DNA from 3 places in the Shewanella sp. 125m-1 genome. Region 2 is predicted to be linked to each of the others. Evidence: predicted binding sites of a transcription regulator. Region 2 holds the regulator's gene; each other region holds the start of a gene.

Region 1 (9,926 bases), on a different contig from region 2:
CTTCTACGTTATTTTGCATGTTAGGGAATTCGCCATAACAGATGAAACCACCGTTCGCTATCTCTGGGTATGGCTGTTCAAAATCAATCTTATCGTAAGGGTTCACTTGTTTTTCAACGTCCAAATGGAAGCTGTTTGTGTAGTAACCCTTTGCGGTAACGCCATCAACCACACCAAATATCTTGGTATCAAGTGCACAGAAGCGGCTACACAAGTTCTCACTTGGCGTGCTGTACAGGCTGAATGCGTAACCAGACTCTGCTTTCCAGCTGTCGGTGGCTTGTTTCATGTACTTAATAACCGCAATGGCTTTTTCACGTAGCAGTTCGCTGTCGTAAACATGCTCGTCTGTGCCATAAAGCGCATTAATAGTTTCATGCAGACCAATATAGCCTAATGAAATTGATGCACGACCATTTTTGAAGATCTCAGAAACATCATCATCAGCTTTTAGACGCACACCACACGCACCTTCCATATATAGGATAGGGGCAACGCGCGCTTTAACACCTTCAAGGCGAGAGATACGAGTGTCCAAGGCCTTACGAGACATGGCTAAACGCGCATCTAAAATACGGTAGAACTCTGCTTCATCACCTTTTGCTTCAAGCGCAATACGTGGCAAATTCAAACTCACAACACCTAAATTGTTGCGGCCTTCATGCACAAGCTCACCATCTTGCTCAAAGGTTCCTAAGAAACTACGGCAACCCATCGGCGTCTTAAATGACCCTGTCACCTTCTCAACTTGTTCATAGTTAAGAATATCTGGGTACATACGCGTGGTAGCGCATTTTAATGCCAACTGCTTAATGTCGTAGTTACAATCGCCGGTTTTATGGTTAATGCCATCGCGAATAGCAAAAACAAGTTTTGGGAATACCGCTGTTTTACGATTTTTACCTAAACCTGCAATACGCACTGTCATCATAGACTGCTGAATTAAGCGTGATTCCCAAGAGGTACCTAAACCGAAACCAAAAGTCACAAATGGGGTTTGACCATTTGCAGTATGTAGCGTGTTAACTTCATACTCTAATGACTGAAATGCATCGTGACACTCTTTTTCAGTTTGCGCAGTGGCAAACGCTTTTGCGTCGGTAATGCCCCAATTAAGCGCTACCTGGTAGTGCTTGTCGTAACTCTTCGCCACAAAGGGTGCCAATACTTCATCGATACGGTTAATCGTTGTACCGCCATAGATGTGGCTTGCCACTTGCGCAATAATTTGTGCGGTCACTGCAGTCGCGGTAGAAATTGACTTCGGGGTTTCAATTTCAGCATTACCCATCTTAAAGCCCTGAGTTAACATGCCGCTAAGATCAATAAGCATACAGTTAAACATCGGGAAGAATGGCGCGTAATCTAAATCGTGGTAGTGGATCTCACCAGACTCATGTGCGGCAACGACATCTTTAGGCAAAATGTGGCATTTTGCATAGTGCTTAGCCACGATACCCGCAAGCAGATCGCGTTGAGTTGGGATCACTTTAGAGTCTTTATTAGCGTTCTCATTCAACAAAGCCGCATTGCTTTGCTCAACTAAACCACGGATCTCTTTATTCAAGCGGCTGCTAACTTCACGATTGATATCTCTATCGTGACGGTATTCGATGTAAACGCGCGCCAAAGATTTATACGGCCCTTCCATGAGCAAGTTTTCAACGGTGTCTTGCAGATCATGGATATTAACTTCTGCTAACTGCGAAACACTTTCTCTCACATTTTCCGCAATCTGTTGTGCATATTCAGCGCACTCAATACCTGCCGAGTTAGCAGCTGCTATCACGGCGTCTTTAATCCTTGTTTCGTCAAAAGGCGTACGGTAACCATCCCGTTTAATAACCACTGGCATTGTATAAATCCTCTTCAGCTCGCTCATCAAAGCAACACTATATATAGTGCTACTTTTTCAATAAATCACAATATGTGGCGCATTAAGCTATAAAATAACGATAAGTACTTTGATCCAGATCATCATTTTAAAAGAGGAAGACAATAAGAAAACAGTTCTGTCTACAAAGCCACTGATCTCAAATTATGGCCTTGACGAACTCATGGAAGCGGGCTAGTGACAGTATAATTTAGGTATAAATTGTGGATAAAAATAGGCAGGTAAAATTCTTTATTCATTACGTGTGCCGCAACTTATTGGAAGCTTTAAAAAAGGGCGAGCGACAAGTAGCAATTGATCCTTCTCTTGCAGAAAGAATCCAGCTCAAAATGTATTCTCAACTACAAAAGTAAAATCACACATAGACAAATACTAATGCCTTTTGGCTAATGCAAGGTAGCTATTGAGCTGACCATTTTCTTGCTGATGTTCGCCAGTCATTGCAGCGAGCTGCATCAACGATTTCAACCCTTGATACTGGTTCTGTTGCACTTCCGTCAATGGCCTTTCAGATTGTAACAAGTCAGTAATTTGGCTCGAAACCCGGTTAGCCTTTTGTGCAACTAAAGGAGATTGCGATACATCCATTGCCCCCATGACCCACTTCGCGTTGTCTAGCAGCTCGGCAAGCTCTCGGTCTTGTTCGCTATTGGTTAACGTACTGCGCTGTTCATCAATAAAGTCAGATAAAGGCTGCACTTCTGCTGGCGGGATGTCGAAACCGCTATTAGATAATCGGTTGAGCTGGCCTTCGCTGAGAATGCCATCTTGATAAAGACGTTGAATAAGGGACGGTAATTGTGCCGAAGTAAATTGGCCTCCTTTGAAGAAATCGTTAGCCATCGCCTCGATTTTCTGTGCTCTTTCTGCACGGCCAGATAATACCAGCGTATTATCATTTTTTGTCAGCTCCGTCGTTTCAGCTTGAGGCGCTGTCGCTCCTAGTGCAGCGACAGCCCCTGCACCGCCAACATTTGACTGGCCACTATTAACGCCATAAGTGTCTGATACCTGAGCATTACTATTAATTGCATTGCTGATACTGCTGAGTGGATTCATCGTCAAAAAGCCGGCGTAAAGAGAGTATAGGGATCTCTAAAGCATTTAACGTGCCGACTTGTTAACTAGAAAATCAACTGGTCATTTTTGCGTCAACGCATGGGTTAAGGACAAACATAACGTTCTAAGTTGTTCAACTTGCTCCGGGTTCATATCAACCTTTGCTAACAAGGTTTGTTTGAGCGCCAAGGCTTCAAGCTTAAGGCTATGACCGGCATCGGTTAACGCTATCACCTTTTTACGCTCATCGGTTTCATCAGCCAGTCGCTTTAGAAAACCTTTAGTCTCAAGTCGCTTAACGATAGGGGTCAACGTCCCCATATCGAGCCGGGTCGATTGTGATACCAGCGTCAAGCTTACTCTGTCTTGTAGCCATAATGACTGCATGACTAAATATTGTGGGTATGTCAGCTCATATTGCTCCAATAACGGACGGTAAGCTCTCATTAAGGCGTTGTTAGCCGTATAGAGCGCAAAGCAGACGTTATCAGAAAGACAATTGTTAGACGTGTCGTTTGAGTCGTTGTTGGTCACTGCTACTACACTTAGGCAAGTCAAAATTTTACTAATTTTAACTCACATCAGGTGTCAAAACTAGCTTACACCACTTTTATTTGCGAGCAATTATTTTGCGCGCAAAGCATTTGCAATATGTGTAAAGCTTTACTATGATGCATTCAATTACTTTGCGCGCAAACAAAATAAAGGAAAGATATGAAATCTCAAATCATTCAACTTAAGTCTCGCCCTGAAGGCATGCCAACAACTGACAACTTTAACCAAGCAGAACTCACTCTAGCTGCTATTAAGCCCGGTGAATTTCTGGTGAAAAACCTTTGGATGTCTGTCGACCCCTATATGCGTGGACGCATGATTGACAGAAAGAGCTATATTGCACCTTTTGAGCTAGGTAAAGCATTAGAAGGGGGAGCGATTGGTGAGGTCATTGAATCACAACACCCTGACTTTCCTGTTGGCAGCAAAGTTAACAGCATGTTTGGCTGGCGCAGCCATTTTATCACCGACGGCACAGAGATAACTCGCCTGCCTGATACACCTATTTGTGAGTCGCATTTTCTTGGTGTCTTAGGCATGCCTGGTATGACAGCTTGGACGGGCCTTAATCGTATTGCAGCGCTAAAACAGGGTGAAACACTCTTCGTATCAGCTGCATCTGGCGCGGTAGGCAGCGTAGCGGTGCAAATAGGTAAACTGATGGGCGCACGTGTTGTTGCCTCTGTCGGTTCAGATGAAAAAGCCCAGTACCTTAAAAGCTTAGGTGTTGACGCTGTCATTAACTATAAAACCTGTGGTGATTTAGATGCCGCTCTTGGTCTGGCTGCACCTGAAGGAATTGACGTCTATTTTGAAAATGTGGGCGGTGAGCACCTCTTTGCAGCACTTAACCATATGAAAGATCATGGCCGAATTGCGGTATGCGGTATGATTGCCCAATACAATGATACAGTGCCGACACCAGGACCTAGTAACCTAGCGCAAATCATCATAAAGAAGCTAAAGATTGAAGGTTTTATCGTATTTGAGCACTGGGAGCACTACGGCGACTTCGCTGCGCAAATGGGTAAATGGCTAGCAGAAGGTAAGGTGCAAGCTGAGCAAACGATATATGAAGGTTTAGACAATGCGCCTGATGCCTTTATTGGCTTGTTTGAAGGCAAAAATCGCGGAAAAATGGTTGTTAAACTCGCTTAACGTTTTTGGTCAATAAAGCGAAATAAAACTGAGAACAAAGACTGATGAAAATGTCACAAAAAAGGCGCTAACAGCGCCTTTTTTATTTCTTTTACTTTAGCACCAAAGGCTATTAGCCCCCGTGCTGTACCAAAGCAGCTTCAATCAAATGGGCCACCTTTTCGACAGCAGCTTCACCAGCAGCAATCGCTTCTTCCGCTCGATGGAACTCCATGGTGCCTATGTTGCCCATATCTGGCACGATACAGATATCCGGTGGATCGCCCATCAAACGCGCTCGCTTATGACGCCCTTCTAAAATTTCCATCGATTGCTGCATGACTGCTAGCATACCAGGGTTAGGATTATGCGCTGCACCGCCCTTACTCCCTAATGAAAACTTATCGGTTAAGCCGGAGATATAACCACGCCCACGAGCTAACAGATCGGTAAAGCCTTTATCTTGATGCTGCTCCGCCTCTTGCTCTTCTTCCACTGTCGGCTTATTGCTTTTCATATTAATGGGTAAAACTTGCATACGACCACGGCGAAGCCCATGCAGATCGACTGCAATAACGAGATCTACGCCCATCGCGCGGCTCACCGAAACGGGCACGGGGTTGACAACAGCACCATCGACTAACCAACGTTCGCCAACTTTAACAGGAGGCAAAATACCCGGCATAGAACAAGATGCTCGAACGGCATGCCTTAAGTCCCCTTCTCTAAACCAAATTTCTTGACCAGAATAAAGGTCAGTTGCAACGGCAGCAAACGGCTTTTTTAAGTCTTCAATTTGCAGGTCGCCAATGCGCTGCTGCAACACATCAAACACACGCTCGCCACCAATAAGACCACCACGGCCCCAACTGATATCCATCAGCCCAAGTACATCCCAGCTGCTAAAACTGCGCACCCAGCTCTCAAGCTCTTCTAAATGGTCATTGGCGTAAGCTGCGCCAACTAAGGCTCCAATTGAGCAGCCTGCAATTTTATCGGGATAGATCCCCATTTTGGCTAGACCGTTAAGTACACCAATATGCGCCCAACCTTTTGCAGCTCCGCTACCTAACGCTAAACCTATTCGTACTGATTGTTTGTTTGTAGACACGTTAAAATAACTCCATAGGTCAGCTTGAAACTAGACGCTTCAACTCAATGCCAAAGCGCCTGCTATCAACTTGTAAACATCACTCGACGTCACTAAAATTTACGTCAAGCTAGATAAGTACTTAATCAATTTGTACTAGATAACACCCATCGTATAGTCAACTGAGAAAATGGTTAATCGGCGACACTAGACGAAGGTTATTCCTAGAAGGCTAAGCATTTTAGCAGAAATCTCTCCACTTGAAGAACAAAGTTGACGGGTATTCGTAGCGCATTGGTAAATCTGTAGGTTATAATGTGCGGTCGTATCATTTAAGGAGTACACCTTTGCAATTTACCGATTTCGCACTGGATCAACGTCTGTTACAAAGTCTTAAGCACATGGGCATTGACACCCCAACAGAGATCCAGGAGCAAGCCATTCCTGTCGCCCTTGCAGGCAAAGATTTAATGGCGTCGTCTAAAACAGGCTCAGGTAAAACATTAGCCTTTTTGTTGCCAGCGATGCAAAGACTGATTTCGTGTAAAGCATTGAGTAAACGTGATCCTCGCGTGGTCATTCTATTACCGACCCGAGAGCTTGCCACTCAAGTGTACAGCCAGCTGCGATTATTAGTTGCCAATACCCAGTTCAAGGCAACCAAAATCTTAGGTGGTGAGAACTTTAATGACCAAGCTAAAGCCTTAGCCCGTGATCCACATTTTGTTGTGGCAACACCAGGCCGTTTAGCTGACCACCTAAAACAACATCATCTTCACCTTAACGGCCTTGAACTGCTGATTTTAGATGAAGCTGACCGCATGCTAGATCTGGGCTTTGCTGAGCAGTTGAAGCAAATTAACAACGCGGCAGACCATAAGCGCCGTCAAACCCTAATGTTTTCTGCCACCTTAGATCACGGCGATGTAAACGACATTGCCAACGAGCTATTGAAGTTCCCAGAGCATGTCGCAATTGGTGCCAGTAACTTAGAACACAAAGATATTACTCAACGTATCTTCTTATGTGATCACTTAGATCATAAAGAAGCTATTTTGACTCGTATTCTAAAAGAAGAGCAGCAAAAGCAGATCATCATCTTTACTGCCACAAGACAAGATACTGACCGTTTAGCGACAAAGTTAGCGGCTGAAGGTTTTAAAACCGCATCGTTAAGCGGCGAGCTAAAACAAAACGCGCGTAACCAAATCATGGATGAGTTTAGCCGTGGCTTGCAGCAAATTTTGGTGACGACAGATGTAGCATCTCGTGGACTGGATCTATTAAACGTATCATTAGTGATTAACTTTGATATGCCTAAGTTTGCTGAAGAATATGTTCACCGTATTGGCCGTACTGGCCGTGCTGGCGCTAAAGGCGATGCTATTTCGCTTGTTGGACCTAAAGACTGGGTTAACTTTACTCAAGTACAAACCTTCCTAAATAAGACCTTTAGCTTCAGCGAGCTTGACGGCCTTAAAGCTAAGTTCAGTGGCTTAAAGGCTAAGGCAGTAAAAACGTCTAAAGCAAAGCCTGCTGCAACAGCGAAAAAGAAAGCCGCCACAGCTAAGAGAAAGTCGACAGCCAAAGCTGCAGCTAATCGCGATAGACGTTTTGCCACTGGCGTAGACATAGGCGATGCACCAATGCTTAGAAAACCAAAATCTAAGCTACAAGATACGCCTGAAGACTAAATTTGCTTATCTTGATGTTTAGCACTCTGATGGTGCTAAACCGTTCGCAATTCATTTAAGCTAAAAAAGCCGCATTGATGATTATCACTGCGGCTTTTTTGATCCAACATAGTCAATCCCGCCCTTCAACATCACGTTTAAAATAGCTGTTTTCAGCAAAGCACATTCTGTTCGCAATTCTGAGACCACTAGAGTGACTAAAAGTCATTTAATCGCAGCATAAACCTCATTAAAACGCTGACCGTTTCGATAAATAGCGCTACAATATGCCCAATATTGTTTTTTTAAGGTTTATCATGAGAGTTTGTGGCGTAGAGTTAAAAGGTGGCGAAGCCATCATCAGTTTATTAAGTTATGAAGGCGAAACGTATAACGTGCCGGATTGCCGTCAAAAGTCGTTCGCGATTTCAAACTCAGAAAATGCTGAAACCATGCGTGATTTTCACTTTGCTTTTGGTAAGTTGATTGAAGACTACAAAGTCGATGAAATCGTCATTATCGAACGTGAGCAAAAAGGCAAAGGCGCTGGCAGCGTAACTAGCTTTAAATTAGAAGCCCTTATTCAAATACTGCCAGTCAACGTGACATTAGTGTCACCTGTTGCTATCAAAGAGCAGTTAAAACGCAATCCACCTCAGGTAGATTTCGAAGGCCTTGAGCTTAAGCGTTTCCAAAAGAGTGCATTTGAAGCAGCTTATGCATTCCATAATATGACGATTTACAAGACTGACGAAGAATAAGCACTATCGAAGTCAATCCTAATGGGCGCACTCAGAGCGCCCTTTTTTTTATCTCCACAGTCTCGTCCTCGAATATAAGTAAAGCATGCAAAAACTAACTTACCTCGCAGGTTACTCAAGCGAAATCCAAGCTCAAGTAGGCCAATTACTTGCTCAAGATAAACTCGGTGAGTTCCTCCTTAAACGTCATCCAGCGATCCACTCGGTACGCACTGACAAAGCCCTGTATGACTATACTATTGCGATTAAGAACCAATATCTGCGTAAATCTCAGCCCTTATCGAAAGTTATCTTCGATGATAAAATCTCCCTAAGTCATCAAGCCCTAGGATTACATTCTTACGTCGCTCGTAAACAAGGGGCAAAAATAAAAGCTAAGAATGAAATTCGCATCTCTTCTCGGCTTAAAAAAGTACCAGAAGGCTTACTGCGAATGGTTGTTGTACATGAGCTTGCCCATTTAAAAGAGAAAGATCATAACAAAGCCTTTTATCAGCTTTGCTGCCATATGGACGGCGACTATCACCAACTTGAGTTTGAACTAAGATTGCTACTCACCTTAATCGACGCGAAGCAAAACCCCTACACTTAATGGCACACATCCACATAGCGTGAAACTAAATGAAAATCGTTAACGATAATGATTTTCATTTAACCAGAATTCAATTACACTCTAGTTAATCAAGTGCTTAAACATTTCTAATAGTTTGGCGAACCGTGATGAGAGACGAGAATGAGTGATGATTTAATCAACAAACAGCAGAAATGTCGCCGAAAACTGGCTAAATATCAGCTAAAGCTCAGCCATTACTCAAAGCTTAAAGACAGCGAGATCTCGCTAAAAAAACGTGCCGCAAAGCTTTGTAAAGCACGCTTAAAAATCATCAAGTACCAGCTAAAACTTAAGCGCATTGAAACAAGTATTAGCAAATTCGCCGTTTACACTAAGCTCACGCCAGCCAATGATGAATTGCTTATTGCGTCCATGCTGCCCAAGCTAAATACCCACCAGCAAGCTGTTACTCAAGCACACTTGTATCGCCCCCATAAGAGCAAGCCCTGTAAAAGTTGTCCTGCACTTCGCGGCAAAGCCTGCTTATGTGCGATTAAAGTCCAGCAACGTAAGCAAGCCTAGATATGCCCTTCGAATGAAGGCTGATTACATTTTTGTGTTGGCGTTACTAAGTAGCTCCTTTGAACAGGTAATTTAGCGGTTATCAATCGCCTGCAGCGGGCGCTGGACAGGACGTCCGAATCTCGTGATCGCATGGTCAATGATGTTCCCTACATCATAATGACATTTCCCATATCCCTATGGGTCAGATGTGAAGGAACGACCTTATGTGCAGATACTGCTGAGGCTCGCTACAAGTACAATCCCTGTACGCTCTGCGATGACAAACAACATCCATGTTTAAAGGCCAGTTCGGCATCCAGCCTCTCGTTCGAAAGCTTGATAACTTCGTTATCTCTCACCCTGTCATCGAAGCCCGCAGCTGTATCTACACGGATAATTGGTGCCTTCATTTGGGCCGTATAGCGGTTTGTTGTCTAACACGGAAATGCCACTTTGCTTGCTAGGGATACAGCTCACCAGTTAACCGCAACATTGCTTTTCTTATTGAAGCTAGGATCCTGCCCCCTGTTAAAAGGCGAAACGCTTGCGGATGACCGGCTAGGGATGCCAATTCGCCGATTTCAACTTACTGAATCATTTTCAGTCCATTTGGGTAATAAAGGTTTGCTCGTCATCCACA
Region 2 (9,926 bases):
TATCGATTGTATCGCGGTAAGTCAGCATTTCAAACTCGCCAAAACGAGTTGGCAACTTACATTTCGCTTCACGAACAACACTGGTTTCTTTGGTGTTACGGTATTCGATAAGGTCGGCAATCGTGCCCATCTTCAAGCCATGCTTTTTCGCGAAGATTTCAAGATCAGGGCGACGGGCCATGGTGCCGTCATCATTAAGAATTTCAACAATGACCGATGATGCTTCAAAACCTGCTAGGCGCGCTAAATCACAGCCCGCTTCAGTGTGGCCAGCACGAATAAGTACGCCACCTTCTTGCGCCATTAGCGGGAAGATGTGGCCAGGCTGCACGATATCCGATGGCTTTGCATCTTTACCCACCGCCGCAAGCACGGTTACTGCACGGTCTTGCGCCGAAATGCCCGTGGTTACGCCCTCGGCCGCTTCGATTGAAACGGTAAAGTTAGTCGAAAACTGGGCATTGTTGTTAGTGACCATCAAAGGTAAGTTAAGCTGCTGACAGCGCGCTTTAGTCAATGTTTGGCAGATAAGGCCACGGCCAAATGTCGCCATGAAATTCACAGCTTCAGGCGTCACCATGTCGGCAGCCATGATCAGATCGCCTTCATTTTCTCTGTCTTCGTCATCCATCAAGATCACCATCTTACCTAGACGAATATCTTCGATGATCTCTTCTATACTATGTAACGCCATGTTCAGACCTTTATTTTTCTCACTGTATTCTAAGTTACATGCGTCAATAACGATGAACTTAAACCAGTATCTAATGTAATGATTATTCTTGATTGTATATAGACTTGATTAAGACAAATTTAATCGTCAAATCCGCCTTAAGCCAGTCTTTATCGTAAAAAACCTGAGCGAGCTAACAATTCCATAGTCACTTCTGACTTGGGGCTGCTCTCTTGCTCTTGGGTGCCGTAACTCATAAGCCTTTCTAAATGACGGGCTATCAAGTCCACTTCAATATTAACGTTGTCGCCGGCCTTCAAATCCACTAAGGTCGTTTCACCTGCAGTGTGCGGTACTATGGTCAGCCTAAATCTATGCCCTTGCACTTCATTAACGGTTAAGCTCACACCATCGATTGTAATTGAACCTTTATGGGCGATATAGCGGCCCAGTTCTACAGGTGGTGTTAGCCAAAACTCAATCGCTTGGCCCCGAAACTGTCTGTCGTCCACATGGGCAATACCATCAACATGACCACTGACCATATGCCCACCTAAACGGGTTGTGGGGGTAACGGCTTTTTCAAGGTTAACGGCTTTTCCAACCTGATAATGAGAGAACCCCGTCAAATTGACTGTTTCGGCTGAAATATCTGCCACATAACCGTCGCTCATTAACTCAACAACGGTTAAACACACACCATTGGTGGCAATACTGTCGCCAAGTTTAACATCTGACAAATCCAGTTTTCCGCTGGCGACGGTTAAACGAATATCATCACCACGGCGCTGCACTTTTCTTAAGTGACCAACTGACTCAATAATCCCAGTAAACATAAACTAATTACTCACTCTTAACGTTAAGCGGGTGTCTTTACCCACTTTGCGCTCATCGATTAGGTTGAGACGCGGTATGTCCATCATGGCTTGAAAATCATCTAGCGCGAGCAAATTACGCCCATGAGAGCCTAAGATTTTCATCGCTTGATACAGCACGATTTCATCTGCAAGCTCTTGGTTAACAAAGGCCCCTGCGAGTGTTGCCCCAGCTTCAACGAGTACTGAGTTACAACTCTCCCCCAATAAACCCAACAAGGCTTGCAGGTCAATACGAGAATCAACCGCGGGCAAAATTTGATGAGTCACATGAGCTGGCCAAGCTGCTTTCACATTCTCGGGGTACGCGATTGTCGACACCAACAAAATTGGGCTTGTTGTGTTAAATAAGTTTAGCTCAGCGCCAAGGCGTGCTTGACTGTCTAATACTACCCGCAGTGGTTGATGAATTTCTGCTGGTGCTAACTGGTGTGCAAGCGAGCCTAATTCGCTATGACGCACATTGAGGCTCGGATCATCAGCAAGTATCGTCTCAACACCTGTGACCAATGCACAATGGTGCGCACGAAGCCGCTGAACGTCGCTGCGCGCTTCAGGTCCCGTTATCCATTTTGACACACCATTAGACAGCGCAGTCTTACCATCGATACTCGCAGCAAGCTTAACCGTGACCCACGGCAAGCCTTTCTCCATTCGCTTTAAAAAGCCTAGGTTAACTTGCTTCGCTTCTTCGGTCATCAAGCCCACATCGACTTGAATGCCAGCCTCTCGCAGCATGGCAATGCCACGACCAGACACTTGTGGATTGGGGTCGGTAACGGCAATGACAACACGGCTTACACCGTGCTCGATTAATGCTTTAGCACAAGGAGGCGTACGGCCATAGTGGCTGCAAGGTTCTAGCGTGACATAGGCGGTAGCCCCTTTGGCATCGATTCCAGCCATATTTAAGGCGTAAACTTCGGCGTGAGGACCGCCAGCACGAATATGGTAGCCTTCGCCAACAATTTCGCCATCTTTGACGATAACGCTGCCAACACAAGGATTTGGACGAGTGGTGTAAATGCCCTTTTGTGCCAATTCAATGGCCAGGCTCATCATTTGACTGTCTTCGATAGACCACATAATGGCGGCAATTCCGATTGTTCGATTGTTTGAGGACTAAGCGGTTGGCTTAGCCCATGTAGCATAGGTTATTTTTGCAGTTTAGCGATTGCATCACCAAACTCTGAAACATCTTCAAAAGCACGATAGACAGAAGCAAAACGAATATAGGCAACTTTATCTAAGTTGACTAAGTGGTCCATCATCAGATTACCTATCATTTCTGATTTAACTTCACGCTCACCGGTCGCGCGTAAAGTCGATTTAATCTTAGTTAATGCCTGTTCAATTTGATCCATAGACACAGGTCTTTTCTCTACGGCTCTTAACATGCCACCACGTAATTTTTCTTCATCAAACGGCTGGCGACTGCCATCTTGTTTCACTACGCGAGGCATCACAAGCTCGGCACCTTCAAAGGTAGTAAAACGTTCATGGCATTGAACACACTCTCTACGTCGACGAACCTGATGGCCGTCAGCGACTAATCGCGAATCAATCACTTTTGTGTCAGTTGCGCTGCAAAATGGACAATGCATTTAGCCTCCGGTTAGAAATTAGGTAGTTTCACTCACTGAATTTAGCAAAACCTCAGAAAGTAGGCTCGAATCAAAAGTATGCTCGAATAATAACAAAAATGGCCGCATAAATGCGGCCATAGGAGTCTACCTGATTAAACGCTTAAGGTTAACCGTAAACAGGGAACTTAGCGCACAATTCCAGAACCTGACTCTTAACGCGTTCGCTAACGGCAAGATCTGAAATGTCATCTAAGATGTCACACATCCAGTTAGTTAACAGCACCGATTCTTCTTCACCAAATCCACGACGGGTAATTGCAGGTGAACCGATACGCAGACCAGAGGTCACAAATGGTGAGCGAGGGTCGTTTGGTACAGAGTTCTTGTTAACGGTAATGTTAGCATTGCCAAGAGCGGCATCAGCATCTTTACCTGTGATGTCCTTGCTGATTAAATCAAGCAAGAATAGGTGGTTTTCAGTACCACCAGATACCACATCATAGCCACGTTCAATGAACGTACGCGCCATCGCTTTAGCGTTAACAACCACTTGCTCTTGGTAAGTCGTGAACTCAGGGTCTAGTGCTTCTTTAAATGCAACGGCTTTAGCAGCAATAACGTGCATTAAAGGACCACCCTGGCCGCCTGGGAATACCGCAGAGTTTAGCTTTTTGTAGATATCTTCATCGTTAATCGCAGATAGAATCAAGCCGCCACGTGGGCCAGCCAGTGTCTTATGCGTTGTTGTTGTCACAACGTGAGCGTGTGGCATAGGGCTCGGGTAGATCCCCGCGGCAACTAAACCTGCAACATGCGCCATATCAACAAACAGGTATGCACCTACTTTATCAGCGATTTCACGGAATTTACCCCAATCAACAATGCCCGAATATGCGCTGAAACCCGCAATAATCATCTTAGGCTTGTGCTCAAAAGCAAGACGCTCAACTTCAGCGTAATCAATCTTACCTGTTGATTCATCGATACCGTACTGAACAGCATTGTATAGCTTGCCAGAGAAGCTCACATGAGAACCGTGAGTTAAGTGACCACCGTGGGCTAGGCTCATGCCTAAAACGGTATCGCCACCTTGTAGCAATGCCATAAACACAGCTGCGTTTGCTTGTGAGCCAGAGTGTGGCTGAACGTTAGCGTATGTAGCGCCAAATAGCTCTTTAGCGCGCGAGATAGCTAATTCTTCAACGATATCTACATGCTCACAACCACCGTAGTAACGCTTACCTGGGTAACCTTCAGCGTACTTGTTAGTTAGCTGTGTACCTTGAGCTTCGATAACACGAGGACTAGTGTAGTTTTCTGAAGCAATGAGTTCGATGTGCTCTTCTTGACGACGCGTTTCATCTTCAATTGCTGCAAATAGTTGTGGATCGTAATCCGCGATATTCATATCTTTTTTCAGCATTACTCACTCCAGCTGTAAAATTCTTCTAGTAGGGTTGCGCGGTATGATACAGCGCATTCGATCACAATCCCAGTATTTACAACATGAAATTACTTGCATTTCTAGATGAGAGAGTTTCGTAAAAAGCACTAATCGGTATAAATAACCACCAATACCTAGCTAACAGATTTATGCGTTAACTGTGAATGAAACTGCTCGAATTCAGATTTAAGTTCTGTATCGAATCAAGTAGAATTGCCGCCAATCAACGTAGAAAAAATACAATCAAAGAGAAATAACATGGCTCAATTTGTATATAGCATGCTTAGAGTGGGCAAGATTGTCCCGCCTAAAAAACAGATCTTAAAAGATATTTCATTAAGCTTTTTCCCTGGCGCAAAAATCGGTGTCTTAGGCTTAAACGGCTCTGGTAAATCCACCCTACTGCGCATTATGGCGGGCTTGGATACTGAAATTGAGGGCGAAGCGCGCCCAATGCAGGACCTAAAAATTGGTTACTTACCGCAGGAACCAAAACTTGATCCAAACCAAACTGTACGTGAAGCGGTTGAAGAAGCCGTGGCCGAAGCCAAAAATGCACTGGTACGTTTAGACGAAGTTTATGCGCTTTATGCCGAGCCCGATGCTGACTTTGACGCCCTTGCTAAAGAGCAGGGCCAGTTAGAAGCCATTATTCAATCGCAAGATGCTCACAACCTAGATGTAGTTTTGGACCGTGCCGCTAACGCACTACGACTACCCGATTGGGATGAGAAAATTGAAGTGCTTTCAGGTGGTGAACGCCGCCGTGTGGCAATTTGTCGCTTACTGCTTGAAAAGCCAGACATGCTGTTGCTCGACGAACCAACCAACCACTTGGATGCCGAATCGGTAGCCTGGTTAGAGCGCTTCTTACAAGAGTACACAGGTACCGTTGTGGCCATTACCCACGATAGATACTTCCTTGATAATGCCGCTGGTTGGATTTTAGAACTTGACCGTGGTGAAGGTATTCCATGGGAAGGTAACTACTCATCTTGGCTTGAGCAAAAAGATGCCCGTCTAACCCAAGAATCTGCTACTGAAAGCGCGCGTCAAAAAACAATTGCCAAAGAACTTGAATGGGTGCGCCAAGGGGCTAAAGGCCGTCAGTCTAAAGGTAAGGCGCGTATGGCTCGCTTTGAAGAGCTTAATACTAACGACTACCAAAAGCGTAACGAGACCAACGAGCTATTTATTCCACCAGGACCACGCCTAGGTGACAAGGTTATTGAAATCACTAACCTGACTAAATCTTATGGCGATCGTGTACTGATTGACGACTTGACTTTCTCAGTACCAAAAGGCGCTATCGTTGGTATTATCGGTGCTAACGGCGCGGGTAAATCAACGCTATTTAAGATGATTTCAGGTGCAGAGCAGCCAGACAGTGGCAGCGTTGAGTTAGGCGAATCTGTACAAATCGCTTCTGTTGAGCAGTTCCGTGATTCAATGAATGACAAGAACACGGTTTGGCAAGAGATCTCTGATGGCCAAGATATCATGCGCATCAACAACACCGAAATTCCAAGCCGTGCCTATGTAGGCCGCTTTAACTTCCGTGGTGGCGATCAGCAAAAGATTATCGGCAGCCTATCAGGTGGTGAACGTAATCGTGTGCATTTAGCTAAGCTTCTACAAGCTGGCGGTAACGTACTGCTACTCGATGAACCAACCAACGATTTGGACGTTGAAACCTTACGTGCACTAGAGGAAGCGTTACTTGAATTCCCTGGTTGTGCCATGGTGATTTCGCACGACCGTTGGTTCCTCGATAGAATCGCGACCCATATCCTAGATTACCGTGATGAGGGCAAGGTGAACTTCTATGAGGGTAACTACACCGAGTACTCAACATGGTTGAAAGAAACTATGGGTACTGATGTTGTTGAGCCACATCGCTTGAAGTATAAGCGCATGGTTAAATAATTCTTACACTCGATTAAACAAGGAGGCCTCATTGGCCTCCTTTTTATTATCTACTTGTCCCGTTAAGTTTACTCCCGCCTTCCTCAGCAGCTAGCGAATAAGTGGCCACCTAATAAATAGCTACCTAATGAACCTAATGAACAGTCATCTAATAAATAGATGGCCAATAAATATTTTTCAACTGCGTAACAAAATACCTGCTAATTATGCGAAGATATCCATTGGTATAAAATAGCCAATTAAAAACAACAAGTCGTGCACTCGATATATTAAACGACGAACATTTATGGACGAGCAAAGCAATGGATGACAAACAGCAGCCCGCAGTAACGGCCGATAAGCTGAAGACAGAGCCCGCTGGGTCCCTTATTAGGGAAAATAAAGTTACTGAAGAAACTGTCACAGCAGAAACAGACGTCACACCTAGCATTAGCAAGCCAAAAGCTTTTTTAAATAGTATTAATCACTTCCGTGGTATTGCGATTATCTTTATCGTCATGGCGCACTGCTATCGCCCAGCGGGTTGGCAAATTGAAACCTTTGCCGATAAAGCCTGGTTTAACTTAATGATGAATGGCACGGTCTTTTTCGTGTTTATTTCCGGCTTTCTTTTTCACCATGTGTTTTATCACCGCTGGGACTACAAAAAGTATATGAAGAGCAAAACTAAATTTGTTTTCCTTCCTTATCTACTTTTGTCTCTGCCTTGGATTGTTTGGCATCTCACAGTGGGAACCGACCCCATGATGCATAAGGAAATGGCAGATATTTCCGGCCCTGCAGCGGCGGCGAGCTGGTACGTAATAACTGGCCGTACCCTTACCGCTTATTGGTATATTCCAATGGGAATGATGTTATTCGCCCTATCGCCTTGGGTCATGTATCTCATTAAAAAGCAGCAAGTACTCTACTACGCGATTCCGCTTTTAATCATTGCCATTATGGTGCATCGCCCCATATCAAACCTCAATGCGATTCAGTCTTTAGTCTACTTCTTACCCGTCTACCTGCTTGGAGTTTGGGGCTCGGCGCATCGCGATAAACTGTTCCCGTTTATCGATAAGTATTGGCTGCCGATGTTACTCACGGGTATTGCCTTAGCGCTTATACAGGCGCAATACTTTGGTGCAGGCACGCTTAATAAAGCCCCATTTGAAATGACAGTGCCAGACTTAATGCTGCCACAAAAAATCTTACTCACGCTGGTGATACTGGCAATTTTGAACAAGTTTGAGCATATCTCGATTGCACCACTACAAAAGCTAGCAGAAGTCAGTTTTGCGATTTACTTTATCCACCCATGGATAACAACGCCGTGGTGGATGCTCTATGACAGCCCAGATTTTTTGGGATTAAATGGCCAAGGTAATATCTTTACCACTTTAATCGTCACCTTAGTGGTTGTAGCTATCTCTTACTTGATTGCCATCATCATTAAAAAGCTACTCAGTAAACGTAGCCGCTATTTAATCGGCTGGTAAGTAGCAAGAACCACCCAAGTAAAACGATAAAAAAAAGAAGCAAGTTACAGTACCAATCGATACAAATAACTAATATTAAGAGTTACCACATTATGTTTAAACCTCTACTCTATGCCGCAACGCTGCTCTTGCTGTCAACGCAGCTTAGCGCCAATGAAGACTATCAATTTGATGGGCCCTACCTGATCCAAGAAGTCACAACTGATCAGAAGGCCAATGCCAGCCAAGAGTCACATGAACAGACCGCCTATTGGATCTGTAATGCAGAACTTAAAACGACTCGAGTGAGTGAGCGCACACTTAAACGCCCAGATAACTGCGGTCAGCTACCACAACCTACACTGAGTCATGCCATAAAGCAGGTCATGCCTGATAGCTACAGCGGTATAAAAAAAGTGGTCGCACTCAGTGACGTTCATGGCCAGTACGATGTATTAATCACCTTACTAAAAAATCAAAAAATCATTGATGCCGATCATAACTGGGCCTTTGGCGATGGTCATATGGTGATGACAGGCGACATGTTTGACCGCGGCGACCAAATCAACGAAGTACTTTGGTTTATGTACCAGCTAGACAGACAAGCCAAAGCGGCTGGCGGTATGCTGCACCTACTCATGGGTAACCATGAGCAGATGGTACTCGGTGGCGATCTTAGATACGTGCATCAACGTTACGACCTAGCCAGTAAACTATTAAACAGAAGTAACGATGAACTTTACGCGGATAACACCGAAATTGGTCAGTGGCTAAGAAGTAAAAATACCTTAGTTAAGATTAATGACGTGCTATATATGCATGGCGGGATCAGCAGTGAATGGTTAGAGCGCCAGTTAACTATCGAGGAAGCGAATCGTCTGTTTCGCGCTAACATAGGTCGACCTAAGGCTGAGCTAAAACAAGATGAGTTATTGAGTTTTCTATTTTATGGCAATGGACCAACCTGGTATCGAGGCTATTTTAAAGATAGTTTTACCGAAGCTGAACTCGATAAAATACTGGCTTATTTTAACGTCAAGCATATAACCGTTGGCCATACTTCTCAAAAGCGGGTACTTGGACTATTTAACAATAAGGTCATCGCCATCGATAGTAGCATTAAGCGGGGTAAGCAAGGTGAGTTGTTACTGATTGAAAATCATGAATTAGTACGAGGCCTTTTCGATGGTTCTCGCCAAGCATTGTAGCCTTTCACTCGCGATCTAGTGCACTAGGGGCATGTTTGCTACCAGTGCATTAAGTTAGAGCGCAGAACGTAGAACTTAGGACCTAGAACCTAGAACCTAGAACCTAGAGCCAAGTTTGCTAGTTAATGCTTGGTTAGCTTTAGTTTGAATGTTGGCCAGTTAACTATCGCTAAGCAACAGCCCTGTCATGATCAACTTCACTCCGCTTAATTTAACCCCACATAATTTAACTTCTTTGCCATCCCTCAGCTTTACCGACTACTGCTCCCTGGCTCATAGATAACCTTCCCCGCTAACCGACCGATAAAATACAAACCTAGCAAAAGCCGTAACAAAGGTTACAGCAAGTTAAAATTGCCAATAAATTGTTTGCAAAAGGTAAAGCATTAACTTCTACTTTTCTTTACTTTACATTGCTTTACCCTATGAGGTTGAAATTTTATCTAAAATAATCTCAACTTTGGCTGTGTAAGTAATCATTCATGAAATCCTCATATATTCTTATCCCTATATTATTGATTGTTGCTGGCGCAATAACCTTCAGTAGTCTGACTGAAGCGAAACGAACAGATCTCAAACAAAGACCTGTTCGCACCGTGCCTGTCGTTACTGGCATTGTTCAGCAACACGATCTTTCTCAGTCGCTGTCCTTAATCGGTAAACTTGATGCCGAGCAATCAGTTTATATCGCCCCGCAAATTGCAGGTAAGATAAAGTCTATTCTAGTCAGCACAGAGCAAAAAATTGATAACGG
Region 3 (9,926 bases), on a different contig from region 2:
ATTCAGCAATGATCTTGTCATGTTCTAGACCGGTTAAACGGTGTAAACGTAGTTCAAGGATCGCTTGAGCTTGCTGCTCAGTCAGGTAGTACTGGTCGTCACGGATCCCGAACTCTGGTTCAAGCCATTCTGGACGAGCTGCGTCATCGCCTGCTTTTTCAAGCATGCCTTTAACATGTCCAAGCTCCCAGCCTTGTGCAACAAGTTTAACTTTTGCTTCAGCAGGCGTTGGAGAGGCTTTAATCAACGCAATAATTGGATCGATGTTAGCTAATGCAACCGCTAACGCTTCAAGGATGTGAGCGCGTTCGCGTGCTTTACGCAGTTCAAATACCGTACGACGCGTTACCACTTCACGACGGTGAAGAATAAAGCACTCTAGCATCTCTTTAAGGTTAAATAGTTTAGGCTGACCATTGGTCAGTGCAACCATGTTAATACCAAAAGAGCACTGCATTTGGGTCTGTGCATAAAGGTTATTTAGTACAACCTCACCCACTTCGCCACGCTTGATTTCGATAACAATACGCATACCGTCTTTATCAGACTCGTCGCGTAAGCCACTGATACCTTCAATTTTCTTATCTTTAACAAGCTCGGCAATTTTTTCAATTAAACGCGCTTTGTTAACTTGATAAGGAATTTCGTGAACAATAATACGCTCACGACTATTCTCTTCTTCAATATCTGCACGTGCACGCATCACTGCGCGGCCACGGCCTGTCTTATATGCATCGATAATGCCCTTGCGGCCATTAATGATTGCAGCCGTTGGGAAGTCAGGACCCGGAATGTAGTCCATCAGCTGTTCAATAGATAAGGCAGGATCTTCGATTAGCGCTAAGCAACCAGCAATCACTTCGCTTATGTTATGCGGAGGAATGTTCGTTGCCATACCAACAGCAATACCTGACGAACCGTTCACCAGCAGTGTTGGGATCCGTGTAGGTAAAACAGCAGGAATAAACTCGGTGCCATCGTAGTTTGGCACAAAGTCAACGGTCTCTTTCTCTAGATCGGCTAAAAGCTGATGTGCCACCTTGTCCATACGGATTTCGGTATAACGCATTGCTGCCGCCGCATCGCCGTCAACTGAACCGAAGTTACCTTGACCGTCAATAAGTGGATAGCGCATAGAGAAAGGCTGGGCCAAACGAACGATTGTGTCATATACCGCTGTATCACCATGTGGGTGATATTTACCGATTACATCACCTACGACACGGGCAGACTTTTTATAAGGCTTATTCCAGTCGTTTTTCAATTCGCTCATGGCGAATAATACGCGGCGATGTACCGGTTTTAAACCGTCACGAACGTCAGGCAGTGCACGGCCAACAATTACGCTCATAGCGTAATCTAAGTATGAATTTTTTAATTCGTCTTCAATATTAATTGGTGTTATAGATGAAGCCAGATCAGTCATAAACTGCTCGATCCCCTGAAATTTAGCGTGCTATTCCTATTTCCTAGAATAGCTATGCTTGAAAACGTGATTTGGCATTCTAACACAGTTATTTTATGGCGCTAGACCCAAATATCGATTCATTTTAAATAAGCCAAAAAAGCTAATTCACTTGATTAAAATCAAGACATAGGCGCATTAATTGTTCAGTTTGTTCAATAAGTAACAAACAGCTCCATAACTGCTTTGTTTCTTGGTGCTATTCATTATAATGTGGCCCAAAGACAGATTTTTCGCTCTGAGGTAATTTAAGTGCAAACACATAATAATGTTGATCCACAAGAGATCGCGAAGTTTGAGAAAATGGCCGCCACTTGGTGGGACCCTAACGGCGAATTTAAGCCACTGCATAACTTAAATCCACTTCGCCTTAACTATATTGACCAAACAGCAGGCGGTATTTTTGGTAAACAAATTCTCGATGTCGGCTGTGGCGGCGGAATTTTGTCTGAAAGCATGGCAAAAATTGGCGCTAACGTAACTGGCCTAGACATGGGTGATGAACCACTTGATGTCGCCAGACTTCACGCACTAGAAACAGGCGTCGAGATTAACTATGTAAAAAATACCGCTGAAGCACACAGAGACCAACACCGTGGTCATTATGATGTCGTCACTTGCATGGAAATGCTTGAGCATGTTCCTGACCCTAGCTCTGTTATTCAAGCTTGCGCCGATATGGTTAAACCAGGTGGTTTTGTGTTTTTCTCAACCATTAACCGCAACATCCGTGCCTATGTTGAAACCATTCTAGGTGCTGAATACCTATTAAAGATGTTGCCTGTTGGCACACATGATCATAATAAATTTATCAAACCATCAGAGTTAATTGGTTTGGCTGATAACGCCGAGCTATTTTGTACAGATGCTGTGGGTATTACCTATAACCCTATTACTGACATCTTCAGATACACCAAGAGCCTTGAAGTTAACTACATGATAGCTACGGTTAAAAATGACTAAAGCACAGGCACTTACTATTAAAGGTGTGCTATTTGATTTAGATGGCACACTCGCTGATACGGCACCAGAAATGATTGAGGCACTTAATATGGCTTTAGCCGCGAATGGTCACAGTCGTGTGCCATTTGAAGCCATTAGAGCGAGCGCCTCACATGGCAGTGTCGCAATGATTAAAGCTGCCATCCCCGCCATTGATGACGCAAGCATTCCTTCATTACAGCAATCTCTTTTCGACAATTATGAGCTGATTAACGGAGATAATTGCGATTTATTTAAGGGGTTAGATAGGTTACTGGACACGCTTAGCCAGCTTTCCATCCCCTTTGGGGTCGTCACCAACAAGCCAGCGCGCTTTGCAAGGCCTCTATTAGATAAACTCGGTTTAACAGCAAAAATGCCTGCTGTGGTCAGCGGCGATACCACTCAACATTCAAAGCCCCATACAGCTCCTATGCTGTTAGCAGCACAGCAGCTTAGGGTTTTACCTGAGCATATTCTTTATTTAGGCGATGCTGAACGTGATCTTATCGCTGCTAAGGCGGCGAATATGATCTCAGGTTTAGCGGTCTGGGGGTATATCGGACCAGATGACGAACCGAGTCTTTGGCCTGCTGACTTAAGTTTTGAAAACGGTGACAGCTTAGCCGATTTTTTTTGCTATAAGCGCTAGCGTATTCACCCTTTATATGCTGCTTTAAAATCTTTGTTAATTAAGTTATTAAGCGTCATAAAAAAGTACTCAAATGATCGGTTAGGATCGCACAAGTTAGCAGCGATCTTATGGATCATTTTTATTTGCTCAAATATTACTCTTCACCGAGGAAATCAAATCAAAACAAGCTTTAAGGGTTAGCCATTACTAACAGGTTCAATTACCCCCAAGATATCCACAACTTGTCCAATAAATTCCCACTTGCAAAAATACCATAACCTCACTATCTTGTAGCTATTGAATCTCAAAACACCATATATTGTGTGTGAGTGACAATAACAGGCACTATTAAGTCGTTTGTGTCAACAAAAAGGAACTCTCCGTTTTTACGGTTAAAAACTGTTTGTTTACAGGGAAACGTAGGGTGAACCTGAACTGGTCACTTTCATAAATATAAAAATCAAGGTCTATCTTTAATGAATAGCAATATGACAGTCACAAAGCGTAGTGGCGAACGTGAGACTATCGATCTCGACAAAATCCATCGCGTTATTGAATGGGCGGCAAAGGGACTTAATAATGTCTCTGTATCAGAAGTAGAACTCCGTTCTCACCTGCAATTTTTCGACGGCATTGCAACTGAAGCCATCCATGAGACTATCATTAAAGCAGCAGCTGACTTAATTTCACCAGAAGCACCTGATTATCAGTTCCTTTCTGCACGACTTGCTGTGTTCCATTTACGTAAGAAAGCCTTTGGCCAGTTTGAACCTCCTAAGCTTTATGACCACGTGGTCAATTTAGTTGAGCTCGGTAAGTACGATGCTCACATTCTTGAAGATTACTCTCAAGAAGAGATTGAAATTCTTGATACCTATATCGATCACTGGCGAGACATGAACTTCTCTTATGCCGCTGTAAAGCAGCTTGAGGGTAAGTATCTTGTACAAAACCGTGTTAGCCACGAAATTTATGAAAGTGCTCAGTTCCTGTATATCTTGGTTGCAGCTTGCCTATTCGCAAAGTATCCCAAAGAGACGCGCCTTAAGTACGTTAAAGACTTTTATGATGCAACTTCATTATTTAAAATTTCGCTACCTACACCTATCATGGCAGGTGTACGTACGCCAACTCGTCAGTTCAGTTCATGCGTTCTAATTGAATGTGGCGATAGCCTAGATTCAATTAACGCGACCTCATCGTCAATTGTTAAGTATGTATCTCAACGTGCTGGTATTGGTGTCAATGCAGGCCGTATTCGCGCACTAGGTAGCCCTATTCGCGGTGGTGAAGCTTTCCACACAGGTTGCTTACCATTTTATAAGTACTTCCAAACAGCGGTTAAGTCTTGTTCTCAAGGCGGCGTACGTGGTGGTGCAGCGACCCTATTCTATCCAATGTGGCATCTTGAAGTTGAATCACTATTGGTATTAAAGAATAACCGTGGTGTTGATGATAACCGTATTCGTCACTTAGACTACGGCGTTCAAATCAACAAGGTGATGTATCAGCGCCTAATTCAGGGCGGCATGATCAGCTTATTTAGCCCATCAGATGTGCCTGGAATGTACGATGCATTCTTTGAAGATCAAGAAGAGTTCGAACGTCTGTACCTTAAATATGAAGCTGATAGCAGCATTCGTAAAAAACAGATAAAAGCTGTAGAGCTGTTCTCATTAATGATGCAAGAGCGCGCTTCGACTGGCCGGATCTACATTCAAAACGTTGACCACTGCAATACTCATAGTCCATTTGACTCTAAGGTTGCGCCTGTACGTCAGTCTAACTTGTGTCTTGAAATTGCCTTGCCAACTAAACCGTTAAATAACATTAACGATCCAGACGGTGAGATTGCACTTTGTACACTATCAGCATTGAACTTAGGTGCTATTAAGAAGTTAGAGGAGCTTGAGCCACTAGCTGATCTTGCCGTGCGTGCACTCGATAACTTACTTGATTATCAAGACTACCCAATCATCTCTGCTGAAAAAGCATCGATGAACCGCCGCACACTGGGTATTGGCGTAATTAACTTCGCTAATTACCTAGCAAAAGAAGGCGTACGTTACTCAGACGGTTCTGCTAACGGCATTACCCACAAGACTTTTGAAGCGATTCAATTCTATTTATTGAAAGCCTCTATGAAGCTTGCTCAAGAACAAGGTGCTTGCCCCTCGTTCCATGAAACAACTTATGCTAAGGGTATTTTACCGATTGATACCTACAAGCGTGATCTAGATAAGATCTGCGACGAGCCATTACATCTAGACTGGGAAACATTACGTGAAGAGATCAAGACACACGGTCTACGTAACTCTACCCTGTCAGCGCTAATGCCATCAGAGACCTCTTCACAGATCTCTAACGCTACTAACGGTATTGAGCCACCACGCGGTTTAATTAGTGTTAAAGCGAGTAAAGATGGCCAGCTAAAGCAAGTTGTACCTGACTTTGAAAAATATCAGTATAGCTACGAGTTATTATGGCAAATGCCTAATAACGATGGTTATTTGCAGTTGGTAGGATTGATGCAGAAATTTGTCGATCAGTCTATTTCAGCTAACACTAACTACGACCCGACTCGATTTGAGGGTGGCAGAGTACCCATGAAGGTACTATTGAAAGACTTATTAACCGCTTACAAATATGGTGTGAAGACACTTTACTATCACAATACTCGTGATGGGGCTTCAGATAGTCATGACGATATCACTGCCATTGAGAAAGAAGATGACAGTTGCGCTGGCGGCGCATGTAAGATTTAACCCAAGAGTTAATCATTAGTATTAAACGTTAATTTAAGGGGGCTTAGCCCCCATTATCGGAAGATAGAAAAATGGCCTATTCAACATTTTGTCAAACTCCTAACAACGCAATGCTAGAGCCTATGTTTCTTGGGCAGTCAGTTAACGTAGCGCGTTATGATCAACAGAAATATGAAGTTTTTGAAAAGCTGATCGAAAAGCAGCTTTCGTTCTTCTGGCGTCCAGAAGAAGTCGATGTCAGCCGTGACAAAATCGACTACGCGGCACTACCAGAGCATGAAAAGCATATCTTCATCTCGAACCTTAAGTATCAAACACTACTTGATTCAATCCAAGGTCGTTCGCCAAACGTTGCCTTCTTGCCATTGGTATCACTACCTGAGCTAGAGACTTGGATTGAAACCTGGTCATTTTCTGAGACTATTCACTCGCGCTCTTACACTCATATTATTCGTAATATCGTTAACGATCCTTCAGTTGTGTTTGATGACATCGTTGAAAATGATGAGATTTTAAAGCGCGCAAGTGATATCGCTAACTACTACGATCACTTGATCAAGCTGAGCCAGGCTTATCATTTGTTGGGCGAAGGTAGTCACGAAATTGATGGTGAGATCATTGAAGTCACTAAACGTGAAATCAAAAAAGCCCTTTACCTATGTATGGTATCGGTCAACGTACTTGAAGCTATCCGTTTTTATGTCAGCTTTGCTTGCTCGTTCGCATTTGCAGAGCGTAAGGTCATGGAAGGTAATGCGAAAATCATTCGTCTTATCGCTCGTGACGAAGCCCTGCATCTAAACAGCACTCAGCATATCTTGAAGATCATGCACGCTGGTAAAGACGACCCTGAAATGGCTGAAATCGCTAAAGAGTGCGAGCAGACGGCTATCGATATCTTTATCAAAGCCGCTGAGCAAGAAAAAGAGTGGGCTAAATACCTATTCAAAGATGGTTCAATGATTGGGCTAAACGAACATATTCTGTGCCAGTATGTTGAATACATCACCAACGAGCGCATGAAAGCCGTTAATTTTGCATCGCCATATCCAGAGCAAACCAACCCTCTTCCATGGATGAAGAACTGGTTAGAAAGTGATTCAGTACAAGTAGCCCCACAAGAAGTAGAAGTCTCTTCTTATCTTGTTGGCCAAATCGATTCTTCTATCGATGATGATGAGTTCTCTGACTTTGACCTTTAAGTCACAAAACTTTAGTCAAGCTCGCTTTAAGAAGGCTCCGATTGTGAGCCTTCAAGGCATGCCTGTGTTGCTGTTTACTGAGCAACACATCAGCTTGCTTGAAGCATTAGAGCTAAAGAAAGTCAAAATCTTCTCTGAATGTCGCAGTGGCTTTTGTGGACAGTGTAAAACTAAAGTAAAAAGCGGTAAGGTTAGCTACTTTCGTGAACCACTTGTTACACTGGAACAAGATGAGTGTCTTCCTTGCTGCTGCATCCCTGAGGAAGATATCGATTTAGTACTCTCTGCCGAAGGGGCTGAAGTCGTTGTACGTGCACCAGCTCAACAATCCCCGACAACAAAAGCAATTTAATTACACTTTTTCACTTCGTCACAGCTTCCTTCATACCTTTTGGCTTTTAATATCTGCCTTAACAGCGCTACCAACACTGGTTGTTTGTAAATGTCAGCTTATAGTGCATTCTACTTTCAACATAAATGCTATATAACCACATGCTAGCGGCGATACAAATGCTAAACAATCAAGGTCAGCTGGGTTATTTTGTTAAATTGACTGCTATTATAGGCGCAAACAAATTTTAATCTGAAGGCGAGAATGCAGACAGTTAGTCCTACTAAGCTATTAAGCATACTAAGTAAAGTCACCATTATCGGTAATGCAAACGGAAAGTGGGAGATCCCATCGAGTGGAGCGACCTTCATTTTTAACGGTACAACATCTCAAGACAAACAAGATCCAATAACCAGTACGCTGATCAATATCTCTAACGGTCCATTTGTTGGCTCAAAGAGACCCTTTGTTGTTTCAGGCCATTTTACTGATACTGAGCTGGCATTATTAACACAGCAGCTTATTGAAACAGCAGAGTCATTAGAAAAAGAGCTTCACTGCTGGCCATCAACAGGATTGGTGACCGCGGTACTAATGACAAAGCTCTCTTGCCAATTAACAGTTAAACGTATGTCGTTACTGCCAAGTCTTAAACGTCAATTGACCATGCAAAGTGAAGAACACTTAGCTTGTATGGTCCACAACTGGTTAGGGGAACGTCGTATTGCATTAGGTTTACTTGCAAGTTTTGACTGGCCTGAATTGATGTTGCCCAAGCCGGAGCTATTGCCCGTTCAGGTCCTTAACGACGAGCAGCATAAGGAGCGCCACATAGCTCACTGCCCTTTTCTATTGCTCAAAAAAATACATAACCAGGCACAGTCTAAATCAAGTGTGGCAGATGAAAACTCGACGCCAGATAACCTCTGTTTACTGAACTACTTAGCAACAAGCCCCATCGAAACCTGGTTACACCATTCAAGCCAAGAAAAACTACTCGATTGTGAGCTCATGTTCTTCAACCAAACCCCAGAGCAAGCAAACTCTTTTTGGTATTTAGTTGATAATCAAGCATCTCAGTACTTAGATGCCATAAGGCACCGACTAGCATACTGTCAGCAAGTGCTCTTTACGGAGCAACAGCTGCTCTAGTACTTCTAAAAACCTAGTATTGAACATGAGCTTCACTAGATCACATCAAGCTTTAAAATAAAAAGACCAGTAGTAAGTACTACTGGTCTAATTGGGTGTTAGCGTTGTACTCAACTCTATTTTGCTAATTTAACCGAGTCCACATCAATTTGTGTGTAAGACCAACTGCTGTCAACCTCACCTTCAAGGACAACCTTAGTTTCAGGCGTCGCTTCAACGCCATTCCAGTCACGATCGTCAATCTCAACGATGACTTCCCCTGTATCATCCTTAAATTTGTAAGCTTCATCTCCCAAACTTGCCACGATATAACCCGTTAATATTACTGGAGTGTCATCCTTGGCGCCTAAAGCAACAGCGACTGTCTTCACGCTGACATTACTCGGGCCAATAAATCCGCCCTTTGGATCACTTGTTTGGGCTGCGAAAACACTTGATGATGCAAATATCAGTGCGCTCATTAGTAGTACTTTTTTCATGAAAGAATTCCCCTATGGTTCGGTAATTAACACTTTTATATTGAATTGCTTTAAGTCACGCAAACGAAGTCCATGATGAACTACCTTGCACTCAACCTTTTGCAAGTAAGTTGATTAGGTCTACTTAGTTGTGCTTCAAAATGACGAAATCGCGCACGCTAGTCTCAAAACTCGACTCAACTAGACTCAAGATCTGCGATTTATAGACAAAACGATTTTTAAACAAACCAAATCACTTTTCATTTGGCAACATTAGCCTATATCTATCGTTATCATTAGTAATCAATACTATAGTACATGTAACTTCTACTGCTGACTTTTATTCAATAGCATAGCTTGGAGGTCGTGAAGTAAGTGTGAATTCTGACTTTAAAATAGGACTAATTCACTGTTTTTATTTCATTTATAGCAAAATACAGCAGAAAAACATTTATGGCTGTAAACGGCGAGTTCTGGATTTTTAAACAACATATCAATCAGTTAATAACCAAAGATAAGGCGCCCCAAGACATGTGGTTGAAACTGTAATAAAAAACCTGCTAACGCATTAAGCGTAAGCAGGTTTTTTGATTAGCCATTGACTTAGGTATTACAGCGCAATAGCAAGCTCTGCGCCTTGACGAATAGCTCGCTTGGCATCCAGTTCTGCAGCAACATCTACACCACCAATAAGGTGTACGGGAATACCGGTGGACTTCATCTCATCGACGAGTTCAGTGTTTGACACTTGCCCTGCACATAAGATGACATTATCGACATCAAGCACCTCGTCTTGCCCATCAATTTTGATATGTAGACCTTGGTCGTCAAACTTCTCGTAACTGACACCGGTTTTCATCGACACCTCGTGCTGTTTAAGTACAGAGCGATGGATCCAACCAGTCGTTTTTCCTAGCCCCTTGCCCATCTTGGTCGCT

What was found. Region 2 encodes NrdR, which represses ribonucleotide reductase genes. Its sites were predicted from a motif close to AAACACNANATNTNGTGTTT; they were not measured.
Region 1: nrdD (anaerobic ribonucleoside-triphosphate reductase) is a predicted target of NrdR. The motif match lies at 1,888-1,907, and genes of this name have one in related genera.
Region 3: nrdA (class 1a ribonucleoside-diphosphate reductase subunit alpha) is a predicted target of NrdR. The motif match lies at 3,388-3,407, and genes of this name have one in related genera.

Annotation. Positions count from the first base shown of each region.
Region 1 covers NZ_JBRILT010000015.1:56,486-66,411, reverse strand. The annotation lists gene nrdD (anaerobic ribonucleoside-triphosphate reductase) at 1-1,855, opposite strand, end outside; gene ACVBIK_RS09095 (hypothetical protein) at 2,267-2,953, opposite strand; gene ACVBIK_RS09090 (MarR family winged helix-turn-helix transcriptional regulator) at 3,035-3,487, opposite strand; gene ACVBIK_RS09085 (NADP-dependent oxidoreductase) at 3,668-4,666, shown strand; gene rssA (patatin-like phospholipase RssA) at 4,779-5,756, opposite strand; gene ACVBIK_RS09075 (DEAD/DEAH box helicase) at 6,083-7,429, shown strand; gene ACVBIK_RS09070 (DUF3010 family protein) at 7,726-8,169, shown strand; gene ACVBIK_RS09065 (M48 metallopeptidase family protein) at 8,255-8,761, shown strand; gene ACVBIK_RS09060 (hypothetical protein) at 8,903-9,304, shown strand; gene ACVBIK_RS09055 (cytosolic protein) at 9,887-9,926, opposite strand, start outside.
Region 2 covers NZ_JBRILT010000001.1:221,775-231,700, reverse strand. The annotation lists gene ribBA (bifunctional 3,4-dihydroxy-2-butanone-4-phosphate synthase/GTP cyclohydrolase II) at 1-694, opposite strand, end outside; gene ACVBIK_RS00995 (riboflavin synthase) at 844-1,509, opposite strand; gene ribD (bifunctional diaminohydroxyphosphoribosylaminopyrimidine deaminase/5-amino-6-(5-phosphoribosylamino)uracil reductase RibD) at 1,513-2,634, opposite strand; gene nrdR (transcriptional regulator NrdR) at 2,703-3,152, opposite strand; gene glyA (serine hydroxymethyltransferase) at 3,301-4,557, opposite strand; gene ettA (energy-dependent translational throttle protein EttA) at 4,837-6,504, shown strand; gene ACVBIK_RS00970 (acyltransferase family protein) at 6,807-7,985, shown strand; gene ACVBIK_RS00965 (shewanella-like protein phosphatase) at 8,078-9,172, shown strand; gene ACVBIK_RS00960 (efflux RND transporter periplasmic adaptor subunit) at 9,655-9,926, shown strand, end outside.
Region 3 covers NZ_JBRILT010000039.1:20,382-30,307, forward strand. The annotation lists gene gyrA (DNA gyrase subunit A) at 1-1,426, opposite strand, end outside; gene ubiG (bifunctional 2-polyprenyl-6-hydroxyphenol methylase/3-demethylubiquinol 3-O-methyltransferase UbiG) at 1,718-2,428, shown strand; gene ACVBIK_RS15645 (HAD family hydrolase) at 2,421-3,098, shown strand; gene nrdA (class 1a ribonucleoside-diphosphate reductase subunit alpha) at 3,557-5,845, shown strand; gene nrdB (class Ia ribonucleoside-diphosphate reductase subunit beta) at 5,917-7,047, shown strand; gene yfaE (class I ribonucleotide reductase maintenance protein YfaE) at 7,016-7,399, shown strand; gene ACVBIK_RS15665 (hypothetical protein) at 7,643-8,530, shown strand; gene ACVBIK_RS15670 (NirD/YgiW/YdeI family stress tolerance protein) at 8,647-9,009, opposite strand; gene ACVBIK_RS15675 (oxidoreductase) at 9,599-9,926, opposite strand, start outside.